DNA from 3 places in the Buttiauxella sp. AC038 genome. Region 2 is predicted to be linked to each of the others. Evidence: predicted binding sites of a transcription regulator. Region 2 holds the regulator's gene; each other region holds the start of a gene.
The links. Region 2 encodes LexA, which represses DNA repair genes until DNA is damaged. Its sites were predicted from a motif close to TNCTGTATGTACATACAGNA; they were not measured.
Positions count from the first base shown of each region.

Region 1: a site for LexA is predicted at 2,844-2,863, ahead of rmuC (DNA recombination protein RmuC). Genes of this name have one in related genera too.
Region 3: a site for LexA is predicted at 2,326-2,345, ahead of AC0IXI_RS14325 (metal-dependent hydrolase). Genes of this name have one in related genera too.

Region 1 is NZ_CEEDCQ010000001.1:4,761,629-4,766,651, forward strand. Features, by position in the region: gene ubiJ (ubiquinone biosynthesis protein UbiJ) at 1-450, opposite strand, end outside; gene ubiE (bifunctional demethylmenaquinone methyltransferase/2-methoxy-6-polyprenyl-1,4-benzoquinol methylase UbiE) at 464-1,219, opposite strand; gene rmuC (DNA recombination protein RmuC) at 1,393-2,799, opposite strand; gene udp (uridine phosphorylase) at 2,934-3,695, opposite strand; gene AC0IXI_RS22520 (dienelactone hydrolase family protein) at 3,966-4,790, shown strand; gene metE (5-methyltetrahydropteroyltriglutamate--homocysteine S-methyltransferase) at 4,834-5,023, opposite strand, start outside.
Region 2 is NZ_CEEDCQ010000001.1:4,655,942-4,660,964, forward strand. Features, by position in the region: gene zur (zinc uptake transcriptional repressor Zur) at 1-351, shown strand, start outside; gene AC0IXI_RS22035 (CsbD family protein) at 434-643, opposite strand; gene dinF (MATE family efflux transporter DinF) at 803-2,134, opposite strand; gene lexA (transcriptional repressor LexA) at 2,209-2,817, opposite strand; gene AC0IXI_RS22050 (diacylglycerol kinase) at 2,926-3,294, opposite strand; gene plsB (glycerol-3-phosphate 1-O-acyltransferase PlsB) at 3,421-5,023, shown strand, end outside.
Region 3 is NZ_CEEDCQ010000001.1:3,018,656-3,023,678, reverse strand. Features, by position in the region: gene AC0IXI_RS14335 (tetratricopeptide repeat protein) at 1-59, opposite strand, end outside; gene AC0IXI_RS14330 (L-cystine transporter) at 193-1,584, opposite strand; gene AC0IXI_RS14325 (metal-dependent hydrolase) at 1,718-2,308, opposite strand; gene kduD (2-dehydro-3-deoxy-D-gluconate 5-dehydrogenase KduD) at 2,422-3,183, opposite strand; gene hxpB (hexitol phosphatase HxpB) at 3,340-4,008, opposite strand; gene AC0IXI_RS14310 (YniB family protein) at 4,176-4,712, shown strand; gene AC0IXI_RS14305 (NupC/NupG family nucleoside CNT transporter) at 4,756-5,023, opposite strand, start outside.

The DNA of each region.
Region 1 (5,023 bases), 110 kb from region 2:
AAATCCTTTCTTGAATAACTTACCGCCACCACGGATAACTTTACTGATACCTTCGGCGGCAATATCACCGATGTAAGGTGCTAATAATTCAGCAGGATCGAACTCGGCAAGATCCATCAGAGAAACCCAATTCTGGACAACCTGAAGATCGCCTTGAACCTCTAATTCACCGCTGCGAATCAGCGCAGTAAGCTGCTGCCTGTCACGTAGTTTAGGCAAGGTGCCAAGCCCGGTTAGCACCTTGCAATCAGCTTCATCTTCCCACTGACCCAGTACATCAATTTGCTGTTCGCTAAAGACCAGAACAATTGGCGAAGAGAACTCTTTGAGCTCAACGCGTAACACCTTACCCACTAAGCGCTGACGTGCCGCTTTCAGTCCCCGATCGCGCCAGAGAAAAGTATTGAGAATATTTTCAATTCCGGCAGTCATTAGCGGTGTAAAAGGCATCACGAGTTCCCTGTCAGAATTTATAACCACGGTGCAGAGCAACTACGCCAGCGGTCAGGTTGAAATAGGTGGTATTTTCAAAGCCCGCATCTTCCATCATCGCTTTCAATGTTTCTTGATCAGGATGCATGCGAATAGACTCAGCCAGATAACGGTAACTTTCCGCATCCTGCGCAACAATTTCACCGATTCGCGGCAAAATGTGGAAGGAGTACGCATCATAAGCTTTGCTCAGTGGTTCAATAATCGGTTTAGAGAATTCCAGAACCAACAGGCGGCCACCTGGTTTTAATACGCGATACATTGAACGCAGCGCTTTCTCTTTGTCTGTCACATTTCGCAGGCCAAAAGAGATGGTGATGCAGTCAAAGAAATTATCCGGGAATGGCAGGGCTTCAGCGTTAGCCTGAACATAGTTCACGTTGCCAACCACACCGATGTTGCGCAGTTTTTCGCGCCCCATTTTCAGCATTGAGTCATTGATATCAGCCAGAACCACTTCGCCTGTTTCACCTACCAGACGGGAGAACTTAGCGGTTAAATCACCGGTTCCGCCTGCTAAGTCCAGTACGCGCTGACCACGACGAACACCACTGCAATCAATGGTGAAACGCTTCCATATACGATGGATGCCAAATGACATTAAGTCATTCATTACGTCGTATTTTGCGGCCACAGAGTGGAACACATTAGCGACCATATCGGCCTTCTGTTCCTTCGCTACAGTGCGAAAGCCAAAGTGTGTTGTTTCCTGGGATTCTTCAACCATCTCAATGCCTGCTTATCCAAAAAATGTTCGTGAAGTGTAACAGAATGAGCCCTAAAGCCCTATGCTTCAAGCTGCAGGGGTGTTGGCTGCACTCACAAACCCCAGTCACTTACTTTAGTAAGCTCCTGGGGATTTGTTCCTTTGCCGCCTACCTGCAACTCGAGTTATTCTTGCTACAAACTGTTTTCCATATTCTTCTCTTCGTCGTTTTCATGCTCATGGCGCTCGATATTATCGCCTTCTTCAAGTCTGGCCTGTTCGACTAAATCAGGATTAATCTCACGTTTAACCTCAACGCCCAGACCACGAAATGCATCTGCCTGGATGAGAATATTGCCGCGCCCGGAAGAGAGTTTTTTCATCGCCTGGCGGTAATTATCCTGGGCTTTATCGAGGCTTTGACCAATCGCCGACATGTCATCAACAAAGAGGCGCATTTTGTCATAGAGTCGGCTGGCACGTTCGGCAATTTGTTGCGCATTCCGGCTCTGGTGCTCATAACGCCACAAATTGGCAACCGTTCTTAATGCCACCAATAATGTGGTTGGGCTAACGAGCATAATGTTATTTCTGAGCGCTTCGCTGATCAATTCAGGCTGGCGGTCGATCGCCAGTAAAAATGCGGGCTCAACCGGGATAAACATCAGCACATAATCCAGCGACCGCAGCCCAGGCAACTGCTGATAGTCTTTACGGCCCAGCATGCGAATGTGGTTACGCACCGCTGCAATATGCTCGTTGAGGGCAATTTCACGAGTTACGTCGCCGTCACCGTTGTAGTAACGCTCATAGGCCACCAGCGTCATTTTGGCGTCGATAACCACATCTTTGCCTTGTGGGAGGCGCACAATGACATCCGGCTGCATGCGGCTATTATTTTCTAGCTGAATGTTTACCTGAGTTTCGTATTCATACCCTTCGCGTAAGCCAGACGCCTCCAGCACCCGCGTCAACACAACCTCACCCCAGTTACCCTGGGTTTTATTATCCCCTTTCAGGGCTTTGGTGAGATTGAGCGCCTCTTGCGCCATTTGCGCATTCAATTGCTGAAGGTTACGAATTTCGTGGGTTAGCGTGTGGCGTTCGCGAGCTTCCTGCCCAAAGCTTTCCTGAACCTGGCGGCGGAAACCATCCAGTTGTTCGCGCAGTGGTGAAAGCAACCCATTCAAGCTTTGGCGGTTTTGTTCTTCAACTTTACGGCCACTGTGTTCAAAGATGCGGTTAGCGAGGTTTTCAAACTGTTCACTCAGGCGCTGTTCGCTGTTGAGCATCTGGCGATGTTTGTCATCAGCATTAAGACGAGTTTGTTCAAGCAGCGTGGAGAGTTCGCGGATATCCGCTTCTTGGGCACTGTTAATTTCAAGCTGAGTGCGCAACTCGCGGTTGAGTTGCTCGCATTCTTCTTTCCAGTGCTGGTTTTGCTGTAACTCCTGCCGTGCAGCAGTCAGTTCGCCGTAGATTTCTCTTTGTTCTTCATGCAGTGCGGATTGCCGCCCGGCCGCCCGCAAACTTGCCAGCAACCAACCAGTCAGAACCCCAACCAGCGCAATACCGAGCCCGAATAAAATAGAAATATCCACAGTCACTCCAACAAGCCATGCCAGACACCAGCAAAATAAAATTGTGCTGTATAAATGTCCAGATGAAAAGGAGTTTACTGCGAGACGTTACGCAAAGCGTAAAAATTAAGCCGGCTTGCACCGGCTTTGGGGGACTAGATCAGGCGGCGAGCTGCTTCCACGACGATTTTCACCGCATGGCTTTCCGTTTTCTTCATGGTCTCAGCGTTCGGGATCTCTTGCTGAGTACGGTTCACAATCACACCCGCAACCATACCCGCACGCAGGCCCTGGCTTGCACACATGGTCAGAAGTGTTGCTGATTCCATCTCGTAGTTCATCACGCCCATCTGCTGCCACTCTTCCATAGAGCCTTTGTAGCGATTCACTACACGACCTGAGAAGGTGTCGTAACGCTCCTGGCCAGGATAGAAGGTATCTGAAGACGCCGTTACACCAATGTGAGTCGTTGCGCCGATAGATTTCGCGGCTTCAACCAGTGCAGTGGTACATGCAAAATCAGCAACCGCCGGGTATTCCATTGGAGCAAAGTGCAAGCTGGCACCGTCAAGGCGCACAGAAGCAGTTGTCACCAGAACATCACCAACATTGATATGTGGCTGAATTGCACCGGTAGTCCCGATACGCAGGAAAGTACGAATCCCCAGCTGTGCCAGTTCTTCCACCGCGATAGAGGTTGATGGACCACCAATACCGGTGGAACAGACGATAACTGGCTTGCCGTCTAACTCAGCACGCCAGGTAGTAAATTCACGGTGGGCAGCCAATTTGACCGGCTTATCCATCAGCACAGCGATTTTTTCAACTCGCTCAGGATCGCCCGGGACGATGGCAAGTGTTGCCCCTTGCAGATCGCTTTTAGTGAGGCCGAGGTGAAAAACATCAGACTTGGACATAACAGACTCCTGCATTGAATAGGTTGGCTTACATTGCAATGGGGGTACTGTACAGAACCCTCGCAAAGAATTTCGTGACGCATTTCACTTTGAATCAAACAAGTTACATTATTTTCAACTGAAACAGTGATGAAAATCACACTTAAATGGGTGGCGCACATAGTTCTGATATTGAGAAGAAGGCGACTAAACAATCCACCAGCAACTCGAAGAATAACGGGGAAAAGCTATAGTTATCGCACTGCGCTAATTCTGGTAAGGAGAATGCCAATGAAAGAAGAACATATAGGTAAATCACCGGGCGGGCATTTTGCGCCAGCGGCCTCCCCTCTTGCTTCAACCGTATTGCATACCCCAGATGATGCTATTCATGCAGGGGAAACCTCAATTCCTACGCAGGGCGAAAACATGCCGGCGTTCCATGCCAGACCAAAAGGGGCGGAAGGCCCACTGCCGATTGTAATCGTGGTGCAGGAAATTTTCGGTGTGCATGAACACATTCGTGATGTTTGTCGCCGCCTGGCGCTGGAAGGGTATCTGGCAATCGCGCCAGAGCTCTATTTCCGCCAGGGTGATCCCAATGAGTATGCCGATATCCCTACCCTTTTCAGCGAGCTGGTTTCAAAAGTGCCCGATGCACAGGTGCTCGCGGATCTTGATCACGTCGCTAATTGGGCGGCAAGAAACGGTGGTGATGCACATCGTTTGATGATGACAGGGTTTTGTTGGGGTGGCCGAATAACGTGGCTGTATGCCGCACACAATCCGCAGTTGAAAGCGGCTGTGGCCTGGTATGGAAAATTAGTGGGCGAAAAGACATTAAACTCCCCGCATCACCCAGTCGACATAGCAGTCAATTTGAATGCGCCAGTGCTTGGGCTTTATGGCGGGCAGGACACGGGAATTCCACAGGATACTGTGGAAACAATGCGCCATGCGTTGCGTGCCGCTAATGCCAACGCAGAAATCATCGTTTACCCGGAAGCAGGACATGCTTTTAATGCGGACTACCGCCCGAGCTATCATGCAGATTCAGCCAAAGATGGCTGGGTGCGGATGCTGGCGTGGTTTGCACGCTTTAGTGCGAAGAAGTAATGCAGTTAATTAAGGGGGAAAGATTCCCCCACTTCTTACTTTATTAAGCTTTACGCAAATTCTGCGCAGCCTTCACCATATTCGCCAGTGCCTGGCGAGTCTCCGGCCAGCCACGGGTTTTCAGGCCGCAGTCTGGGTTCACCCACAAGCGCTCTGCCGGAACGCTTTCCGCCGCTTTCTTCAGCAATGCTTCAATCCATTCCACGCTCGGTACGTTCGGTGAGTGAATGTCA
Region 2 (5,023 bases):
CCGCAAGCTAAACCCCCGACAGTGTATCGTGCGCTCGATTTTCTGCTCGAACAAGGTTTTGTACACCGTGTAGAGTCCACTAACAGCTATGTGTTGTGCAATCTTATCGATCAGCCAACTCACTCATCTGCGATGTTTATTTGTGATCGATGTGGTGCGGTGAAGGAGCGTAGTGCGGAAGGTGTGGAAGATATCATGCACCAACTGGCGGCCCAGTTAGGGTTTGCTTTGCATCATAACGTTATTGAGGCGCATGGCTTATGCAGCGCATGTGCAGAAGTTGAAGCTTGTAGCCACCCGGATGCTTGCGGGCATGACCACTCAGTTCAGTCGAAGAAGAAATCTCGTTAGATTGGTTGGATTTGAGTTGAATGGAACGGTACATCCATGTACCAGGGCAGGGCTGAGAGTTAACACATCTGAGGGAAGCTAATTACCAACGGTATTTGTTGCGAGTTTCCCAATCAACGACTTCTTCCTCTGCCTTATCCTTTTCGTACCCATAACGCTCTTGAATTTTACCGACAAGCTGATCGCGTTTGCCTTCGATGACAGTCATATCATCGTCAGTCAGTTTGCCCCATTTCTCTTTTACTGTGCCTTTAAACTGTTTCCAGTTACCGCCGATTTCGTCTTTATTCATAATAATATCCTCATCGTTCGGGGGGAAGAACTGCTAAAAAATTACCAACGTCCAATGTGCTGCCATTTGGCCAACACCACTCTATCTGCTGGACGTGATAATAATTGTAGTCAAGGATATGGTGGTGGGGAGAAAACTAAGAATCTTTAACCATACGGCTTAACTTTGTACATTGTTAAACCAGCTATTTTGCTGCCAGTGACGACGCCAAATCCAACCTAACGCCAGCCCCCGCAGAGCAAGGAATACCGCTACAGACAGCCATAACCCGTGGTTGCCTAAATACGGAACAGTGAAGAGCGTTAGGCCGAAACCAACAGCGGCAACCGCCATGCTATTACGCATCTCAGCGCCTCTTGTCGCGCCAATAAACATCCCATCCAGCAAGTAGCACCAGACACCAACCACGGGTAACACAATCTGCCAGTGGAGATAACGATCGGCCTGTAGCTGTAATTGGGAAATGGACGTCAGAAGAGAAACAATTTGCTCGCCAAATAGGGCATACACCACGGCAAACATGAGCGCGACTAAACCCGCCTGCCGACAAGCTGCCCCCCAAACCTCGAGCAATTGACCACGATTCTTTGCACCATAAGCTTGCCCGGAGTGAGCTTCAACAGCATAGGCAAAACCATCAAGCGCATAAGCGGTAAACGTCAGGAGAGTCATTAACACCGCATTGACGGCGACAATTTCGCTGCCTAAGCGCGCACCAAAGATGGTGACTGAAGCAAAGCACACTTGCAGTAATAACGAGCGCAACATGATGTCCCGATTAAGCGCCAGTAAGCGCCGAACATTGCCACGCCAGGACTGTTTGAGCATCTCAAAGCTGATACCTCGCAAGCCCATAGCCTTCTTCACCATCAGCAATCCGATGAAAAATGTCGCGTATTCAGCAGTAACAGTCGCAAGTGCCGCCCCTTGAACATCAAGGTGCACCCCCATCACCAGCCACACATCCAGTACGATATTCAGAAGATTGCCGACTACCAGCAAGATAACCGGAGCTCGTGCGTATTGAACCCCTAGCAACCATCCCAGTAAAACGAGGTTGGCAAGCGAGGCTGGCGCACTCAGCCAGCGGATTTCAAGAAAGCGTTGCGCTTGTACGAGCACATCCTGATTGCCGCCGACAATTTGTAAAGCGAGTGAAATGAGGGGATCGCGCAGTAAGACAATTGCCACCCCTGCCCCTAGTGCCAGTAATAATGGTTGCACCAGTGCACGAGCTAACGCTGAGGGATTATTGGCACCAAAAGCCTGAGCAGTTAAACCTGTGGTACTCATTCGCAAAAACAGCAGCAACATAAACAGGAAGCTGGTTGCTGTCGCACCAATGGCAACACCGCCCAGATAAACAGGACTATCCAGATGACCAATAACAGCCGTATCGACAAGGCCAAGCAGCGGAACAGTAATGTTGGAGAAAATCATGGGTAAAGCGAGGCGCCAGAGCGCACGATCCGCTGTGGAGAATAATTGCATGACATCTCCTGAAGGAGATCAAAGATAATTAAGGCAGTGATGCGCACTTTAAATGCGCATCACCTAAAGAGATTTTACAGCCAGTCGCCGTTGCGGATAACCCCAACAGCCAGCCCTTCAATAGAGAAGTTATGCTCGCGTAGGTCAACCACGATCGGTTCAAACTCACTGTTTTCTGGCAACAGATGAACGGTGTTGCCCTGTTGTTTTAAGCGCTTAACGGTAACTTCATCATCGATACGCGCGACAACAACCTGGCCATTACGCACATCCTGGGTTTTATGAACCGCAAGCAGATCGCCATCCATAATGCCGATGTCTTTCATCGACATACCGCTGACGCGCAGCAAGAAGTCGGCATTTGGTTTAAACAGTGATGGGTCGACCTGATAATGGCCTTCGATGTGTTGCTGTGCAAGGAGTGGCTCACCTGCAGCAACACGCCCAACCAGTGGAATACCGGTCACTTCTTCCACCAACAGGCGGATACCACGGGATGCGCCAGAAACAATTTCAAGCACACCTTTACGGGCAAGTGCTTTTAAATGCTCTTCAGCGGCGTTCGGAGAACGGAACCCCAGACGTTGAGCAATCTCGGCACGAGTCGGTGGCATGCCGGTCTGGCTGATATGATCCCGAATAAGATCAAACACCTCTTGCTGCCTGGTAGTTAACGCTTTCATTCCGCCCCCTGGGTGTTTATACAGTTATGCTGTGAGTATATACAGTCAAAGGTCAATTTGGAACCACAAATTAAGCAAAAAACCAGGCACTTAACTATTCTGGAAAGATCACCGCAAATGCGACCAAAGCAGCGTGACCCAGGTAATTACCGCGAGGATAATTGAAATTAATACTGCGGCCGAGCCCATGTCTTTGGCTCGCCCGGAAAGTTCGTGATAATCAGTGCCAACACGGTCGACAAGAGCCTCGATAGCGCTGTTGAGGATCTCGACAATCATGACCAACACGACTGAGCCGATAAGTAGAATGCGGGTAATGGGGTCGACATCTAACCAACATGCGATGGCAATGGCGATAACGGCAGAAACGCCTTCCTGGCGGAAAGCTGCTTCATTGATCCAGGCTGCTTTGAGCCCTTTCCATGAGTAGCCTGCGGCTTTGATGATACGGGTAAGTCCAGTGGTACTGCTCGCCATTTTAGGAAACCTTTTCAAATTATTTGCATCAATGCTTGTCAAAATTATAACGCCACAGAAATCTGGGTGAGATTCTGATATTCTTGCGGCGAATTTGCATCATTAACCTGAGGCTTTACATCGTTTATGTCAGGCTGGCCAAGAATCTACTACAAATTACTTAATTTACCATTAGGCGTTCTGGTAAAGAGCAAGTCCATTCCGGCAGATCCACAGGCCGAACTGGGCTTAGATCCCACACGCCCAATAATGTACGTTCTGCCGTATAACTCAAAGGCGGACTTATTAACCCTGCGCGCGCAATGCCTCGCGCACAACTTGCCCGACCCTCTCGAGCCATTAGAGATCGACGGTGCGGTATTGCCGCGCTATGTCTTTATCCATGGCGGCCCGCGCGTGTTCACTTATTACACGCCAAAAGAAGAGTCGATCAAGCTATTCCATGATTATCTCGACTTGCACCGCAGCAATCCAAATCTGGATGTGCAGATGGTGCCGGTATCGGTGATGTTTGGCCGCTCTCCGGGTCGCGAAAAAGGCGAAGTTAACCCGCCACTGAAGATGCTTAACGGCATTCAGAAATTCTTCGCGGTATCCTGGCTTGGGCGCGACAGTTTTGTGCGGTTCTCGGCACCTGTTTCGCTGCGCCAGATGGCAACCGATCACGGTACAGATAAAAAAATCGCCCAAAAACTGGCACGCGTGGCGCGTATGCACTTTGCTCGCCAGCGTTTAGCGACTGTAGGCCCGCGTCTGCCGGTACGTCAGGATCTGTTTAACAAACTTCTGGCCTCAAAAGCTATTGCCCGTGCAGTAGAAGATGAAGCGCGCAGCAAGAAAATCTCCCATGAAAAAGCACAGCAAAATGCTGTTGCCTTGATGGAAGAGATTGCGGCGAACTTCTCCTATGAAGCCGTGCGTTTGACCGACCGCGTATTAGGTCTGACGTGGAACCGCCTGTACCAGGGCATTAACGTTCATAATGCAGAACGTGTACGCCAACTGGCTCACGACGGCCACGAGATTGTCTATGTTCCCTGCCACCGCAGCCACATGGACTACATGCTTTTGTCTTACGTGCTTTACCACCAGGGGCTGGTTCCTCCGCACATTGCGGCGGGTATCAACCTGAACTTCTGGCCAGCAGGCCCGATTTTCCGCCGCCTGGGCGCGTTCTTTATTCGCCGTACCTTTAAGGGCAGCAAACTCTACTCCACCGTGTTCCGTGAATATCTTGGCGAGCTGTTTAGCCGTGGCTATTCCGTTGAATACTTTGTGGAAGGTGGCCGTTCTCGTACCGGCCGTTTGCTTGACCCGAAAACCGGCACGCTGTCGATGACCATTCAGGCCATGCTGCGTGGCGGTACTCGTCCAATTACATTGGTGCCAATTTACATTGGCTACGAGCATGTAATGGAAGTGGGGACTTACGCAAAAGAACTGCGCGGTGCGACCAAAGAAAAAGAAAGCTTCATGCAGATGGTTCGTGGGCTGAGCAAGCTGCGTAACCTCGGCCAGGGCTATGTTAACTTCGGCGAACCTATGCCGTTGATGACATTCCTCAACCAGCGAGTGCCTGAGTGGCGTGATTCAATCGACCCGATTGAATCCATTCGCCCGGCATGGTTAACGCCAACGGTTAATGAAATTGCTGCCGAACTGATGGTGCGTATTAACAATGCAGGCGCGGCAAACGCCATGAACCTGTGTTGTACCGCGCTCCTGGCAT
Region 3 (5,023 bases), 1.6 Mb from region 2:
ATATTTTCTGCCCAGGCGCCAGAGACAAAGAAGAAAAGTAGAATGCAGAGTCGTTTCATTGAGGGAAGAGGTCCGTAGAAGGCGAAAGTATTTTGGCACCCTGAGAGGGGCTCTAAGTTATAAATAAAAAAAACGGTTCCCTGTTACAGGAACCGTTTATTGTCGCAGATTATAAGGTGGTTTTGCTACTGATTAGCGATGCGCCAATTCCGCTTCTTCATCGCTATTGAGTAATTCTTTATCCGTCTGCTTCATTAACTGACTGGTGATAGTACCAGCAGTCATTGAACCGCTAACGTTCAGAGCAGTACGACCCATATCAATAAGTGGCTCAACAGAAATCAGCAATGCTACCAGTGTGACCGGCAAGCCCATGGCTGGCAGAACAATCAGGGCTGCGAAGGTTGCACCGCCACCGACGCCCGCAACACCTGCGGAGCTTACGGTTACGATACCAACCAGAGTTGCAATCCAAATAGGGTCCAGCGGGTTAATCCCGACGGTTGGAGCGACCATCACCGCCAGCATGGCAGGATACAAACCAGCACAACCGTTCTGGCCAATGGTGGCACCAAAGGACGCAGCAAAGCTTGCGATGGACTCAGGAACACCCAGACGGCGAGTTTGCGCTTCAACGTTCAATGGAATGCTGGCGGCGCTTGAACGACTGGTGAAGGCAAAAGTCAGTACAGGCCAGACCTTACGGAAGTATTTCAGCGGGCTCACGCCGTTTACGGCCAGCAATACTGCGTGCACGCCGAACATAATTGCCAGACCGAGATAAGACGCAACCACGAAACTACCAAGTTTGATGATGTCTTGCAGGTTTGAACCGGCAACAACTTTGGTCATCAGCGCAAGTACACCATATGGCGTCAATTGCATGACCAGGCGCACCAGCTTCATTACCCAGCTTTGCAGCGTGTCGATAGCCACCAGAACACGTTCACCTTTCGGCGCATCGTCTTTGAGTAATTTCAGTGCGGCGACACCCAGGAATGCGGCGAAAATCACTACGCTAATGATTGAGGTTGGATTCGCTCCAGTCAGGTCAGCAAACGGGTTTTTCGGCACGAATGACAGAATCAGTTGCGGCACGTTCAGGTCAGCCACTTTGCCCACGTAGGTGGTTTCAATAGTGCTTAGACGAGCGGTTTCAGCTGTACCTTGTACTAAACCTTCAGCCGTCAGACCGAACAGGTTGGTCACCAACACGCCGACAAGTGCCGAGATCAAAGTGGTAAACAGCAAGGTTCCGATAGTCAGGAAGCTGATTTTCCCCAGTGAAGAGGCATTATGCAAACGAGCTACCGCACTAAGAATTGAGGCGAACACTAATGGCATGACGATCATTTGCAACAGTTGTACATAACCGTTACCAACGATGTTAAACCACTGGATAGATTGTTTAAGTACCGGGCTGTCTTCGCCATAAATGGTGTGCAGCGCAAGGCCAAACACTACGCCCATTGCTAAACCAAGTAGTACTTTCTTTGCCAGACTCCACTGTTTGTGGCGAGTTTGCGCCAGCAACAGCAGCAGAATAACGAACACGATAACGTTCGCTATAAGTGGAAAATTCATCCCCGTATCTCCTGAGTGTTTTTTAAATAGATGGACTGATTGCCATCTTTATTCTGTAAATCGTACCAGAAGCTTAGAATGACACTTATATTCAAAAGGAATTGATTATTACATTTTGATTAGTTTCGTCTAATTATTGTGCTGAATGGTGATTTAAAAGGCTGTTGAAGGTCATTTGCATTGAAATTATCACCTGTGATGACCAACGTACCGCACTGTTATCGGGCAAACTTTGCGGCATCCACACAGCCAGACCAAACAGCGCCATACACAAAACGCGTTCAAGTTGGTTGCCTTTTTGCGGTCTGACAATCGGAAAGCGAAATCGCAGACGGCATGGCCACAGCAGTGGAACTCCAGCAGGCGTAAGCATATCTGCCAGAATATGGCTCAAATAACCCAACACCATGCCTTGTAGCGCATCGGCGGGAATAACCCAGGTTTCAGGGACTTTAAGATAGAACAGTGCAAGGCTTGCAAACACCGCAAACAAACTGTGTGTAAAGCCCCTATGACCGCAGGCACGGGCGATAGGTTTGGAAATCCACGGCAGGCGCTGGCCCAGAAACGACTTTGGATGGTCGATATCTGGTAATAAGCAGGTCAGAATGGCTGACGGCACAATATGCCACCAGTCTCCTTGAGCAAGCACAGGCGTGAGTTCGGCGTTTTTTGCGAAAACTGCGCAGGCAATTGAAAAAAGAAGATGGCCTTCCGCCGTCATGATACTACCTGGATGAAAACTGTCGATTCATACAGTATAGGGATTTTATACAGTAGACGGAAGAGGTGACGGCGTAACATTTTGCTACCGCCGGTTACCCGGCGATAGCGGATTTACCGGGCTAGCCAGCCACCGTCGACTGCAATGGTATATCCGTTGACGTAATCGGACGCGCTTGACGCGAGAAAAACTATTGGGCCTTGTAGATCCGCAGGTACACCCCATCGGCCCGCTGGAATACGGCCGAGTATTTCCTGGCTGCGCACTTCGTCCTCACGCAGTTGTTGAGTATTGTTAGTAGCCATATATCCCGGTGCAATGGCATTCACATTAATATTGTGTTGTGCCCATTCGTTTGCCAGCAGTCGCGTGACACCGAGCACCGCGCTTTTTGATGCCGTATAAGAGGGAACCCGTATACCGCCCTGGAATGACAACATTGAGGCGATATTAATAATTTTCCCGCCACCACCTTGCCTGATGAATTGTTTTGCTACCGCCTGAGAGAGAAAGAACACTGATTTAATATTCAGGTTCATCACGTCGTCCCAGTTTTTCTCGCTAAACTCAAGGGCGTCTTCGCGGCGAATGGTGCCCGCGTTATTGACCAGAATGTCTATTTTTCCCATTCCCGCCACAGCTTGTTCGATGATGCCCGGAATGACCTCGTGCTGACTTAAATCTGCCTGGATGGCGAGAAAACGTCGCCCCAGCGCTTCCACTTTTTGCGCGGTTTCGTGCGGAATTTTGCGGTTCACACTAACGATGTCACAACCAGCCTCAGCAAGGCCGATCGCCATTCCCTGACCCAATCCAGTGTCACAACCTGTGACGATAGCGACTTTACCCTGCAGATTAAAAGCATCGAGAATCATAGTTACCCCGGTATCCGGAAAAGCGCATATGCGCGTGTAAATCAAGAATAGATACGGGATGGGGGAAATTCAAATTAATATGAAATAGTGTTTCAATAATTTTGACGGAGGTATGATTTCGAGAAAGATGCGGGGAGTCCCGCACCTTATAAAAGATTAGCCAAGCAGGTGTTCAGCGCGTAATTCAACCAGTGACGAGAGTTTAACGTTGGCAAGACACCAGCGCACATCATCATGGTTTTCTTCGGCGGGAACCACGATTGAACGCATCCGTGCAGCTTTGGTGGCAATCATTCCATTTACGGAATCTTCAAGTGTCACACAGGTAAGGGGATCGACACCTAATTTTGCTGCGGCATCCAGGTAAACCTGAGGGTGCGGTTTGCTGTAAGAAAGGTGTTCAGCTGAGGCGATGGCATCAAACTGGTCACGCAGATCAAACATTTCCAGAACGCGTTCAAGCATATGCAGAGGTGATGCAGAAGCTAAACCTACTTTCAGCCCCTGTGCTTTGCACAATGCAACGGCTTTACGCACACCTGGCAAGAGAGGGCGTTTTTCTTCAACTAAGGAGATGGCTCGGGTAATGACACGGTTGGTCACTTCTTCACGCGTTGGACCATTCCACGGTTGGTGTGAGAACCACAGGTCGACGACTAGATCGATACGCAAGCCGAGCGTATCGGGTAGTTCGCAACGGCGGGAAATATCTACGCCTATGCTTGCCATAACCTCCAGCTCTGCTTCATCCCATAACGGTTCTGAATCAATCAACAAACCGTCCATATCAAAAATTGCAGCTACAATTTGGCGAGTAACAGCCATTTATCGACTCCTGTCATTTATGTATTAAAGATAAGATCTCTAATCAATAGCTGGAATTACCCGAGGATGCCACTGCTTTGTGAAATTCGCCCGTAAAGCTCAGGCGAAATCACACCGGACAAGGTAGACTTTGTGCGTACAAGTTGCGTCTTAACCAAGGGGAACGAATGACGTATCAACAAGCTGGACGCATTGCCGTACTCAAACGTGTGGCTGGCTGGGTAATTTTTATCCCGGCGGTAATTTCTACACTGATTTCGATTTTGAAGTTTATGGATGCACACAGCGAAAAACAGGCAGGCATTAATGCCGTGATGCTGGATTTTGCTCATGTCATGATTGAGATGATGCGTTTCAATACGCCATTTTTAAATTTCTTCTGGTACAACTCGCCTCAACCGGAGTTCCACCAGCAGGCAAACATACTGTTCTGGGTCATCTACGCACTGATATTTGTTGGCCTCGCATTACAGGCATCTGGGGCACGTATGAGCCGCCAGGCGAAGTTTTTGCGTGAAGGTGTGCAAGATCAGTTGATTCTGGAACAAGCAAAAGGCACCGAAGGGTTAACGAAAGCGCAGATCGATGCAAAAATTGTCGTTCCACGACACACGATTTTCCTGCAAATTTTCCCGCTCTATGTTTTACCCATCATCATTATCGTCATCGGCTACTTCTTCTTTTCATTACTGGGTTTCATCTAATAAGACCGCTCTCCTGGAGATGGAGAGCGGTTAATGTTTTGCTTCAGTGGGCGATTAAGTAAAACAACCCGGTTAAAGCTGCACTCATCAGATTGGATAGAGTGCCTGCCAGAATGACTTTTGCACCCATTTGAGCGATAAAACTTTTCTGTGCGGGAACAATACCACCCAGTACGCCAATCAGTGCCGCGGGTGCGGACAGATTAGCGAATCCTGCCAGTGCCATAATCACGATGATTTGCGAGTACTCGGAGAGTTCCGACTTGAGTGATATAAAACTGGTGTAGGCAACAAACTCATTTAGCACCAGC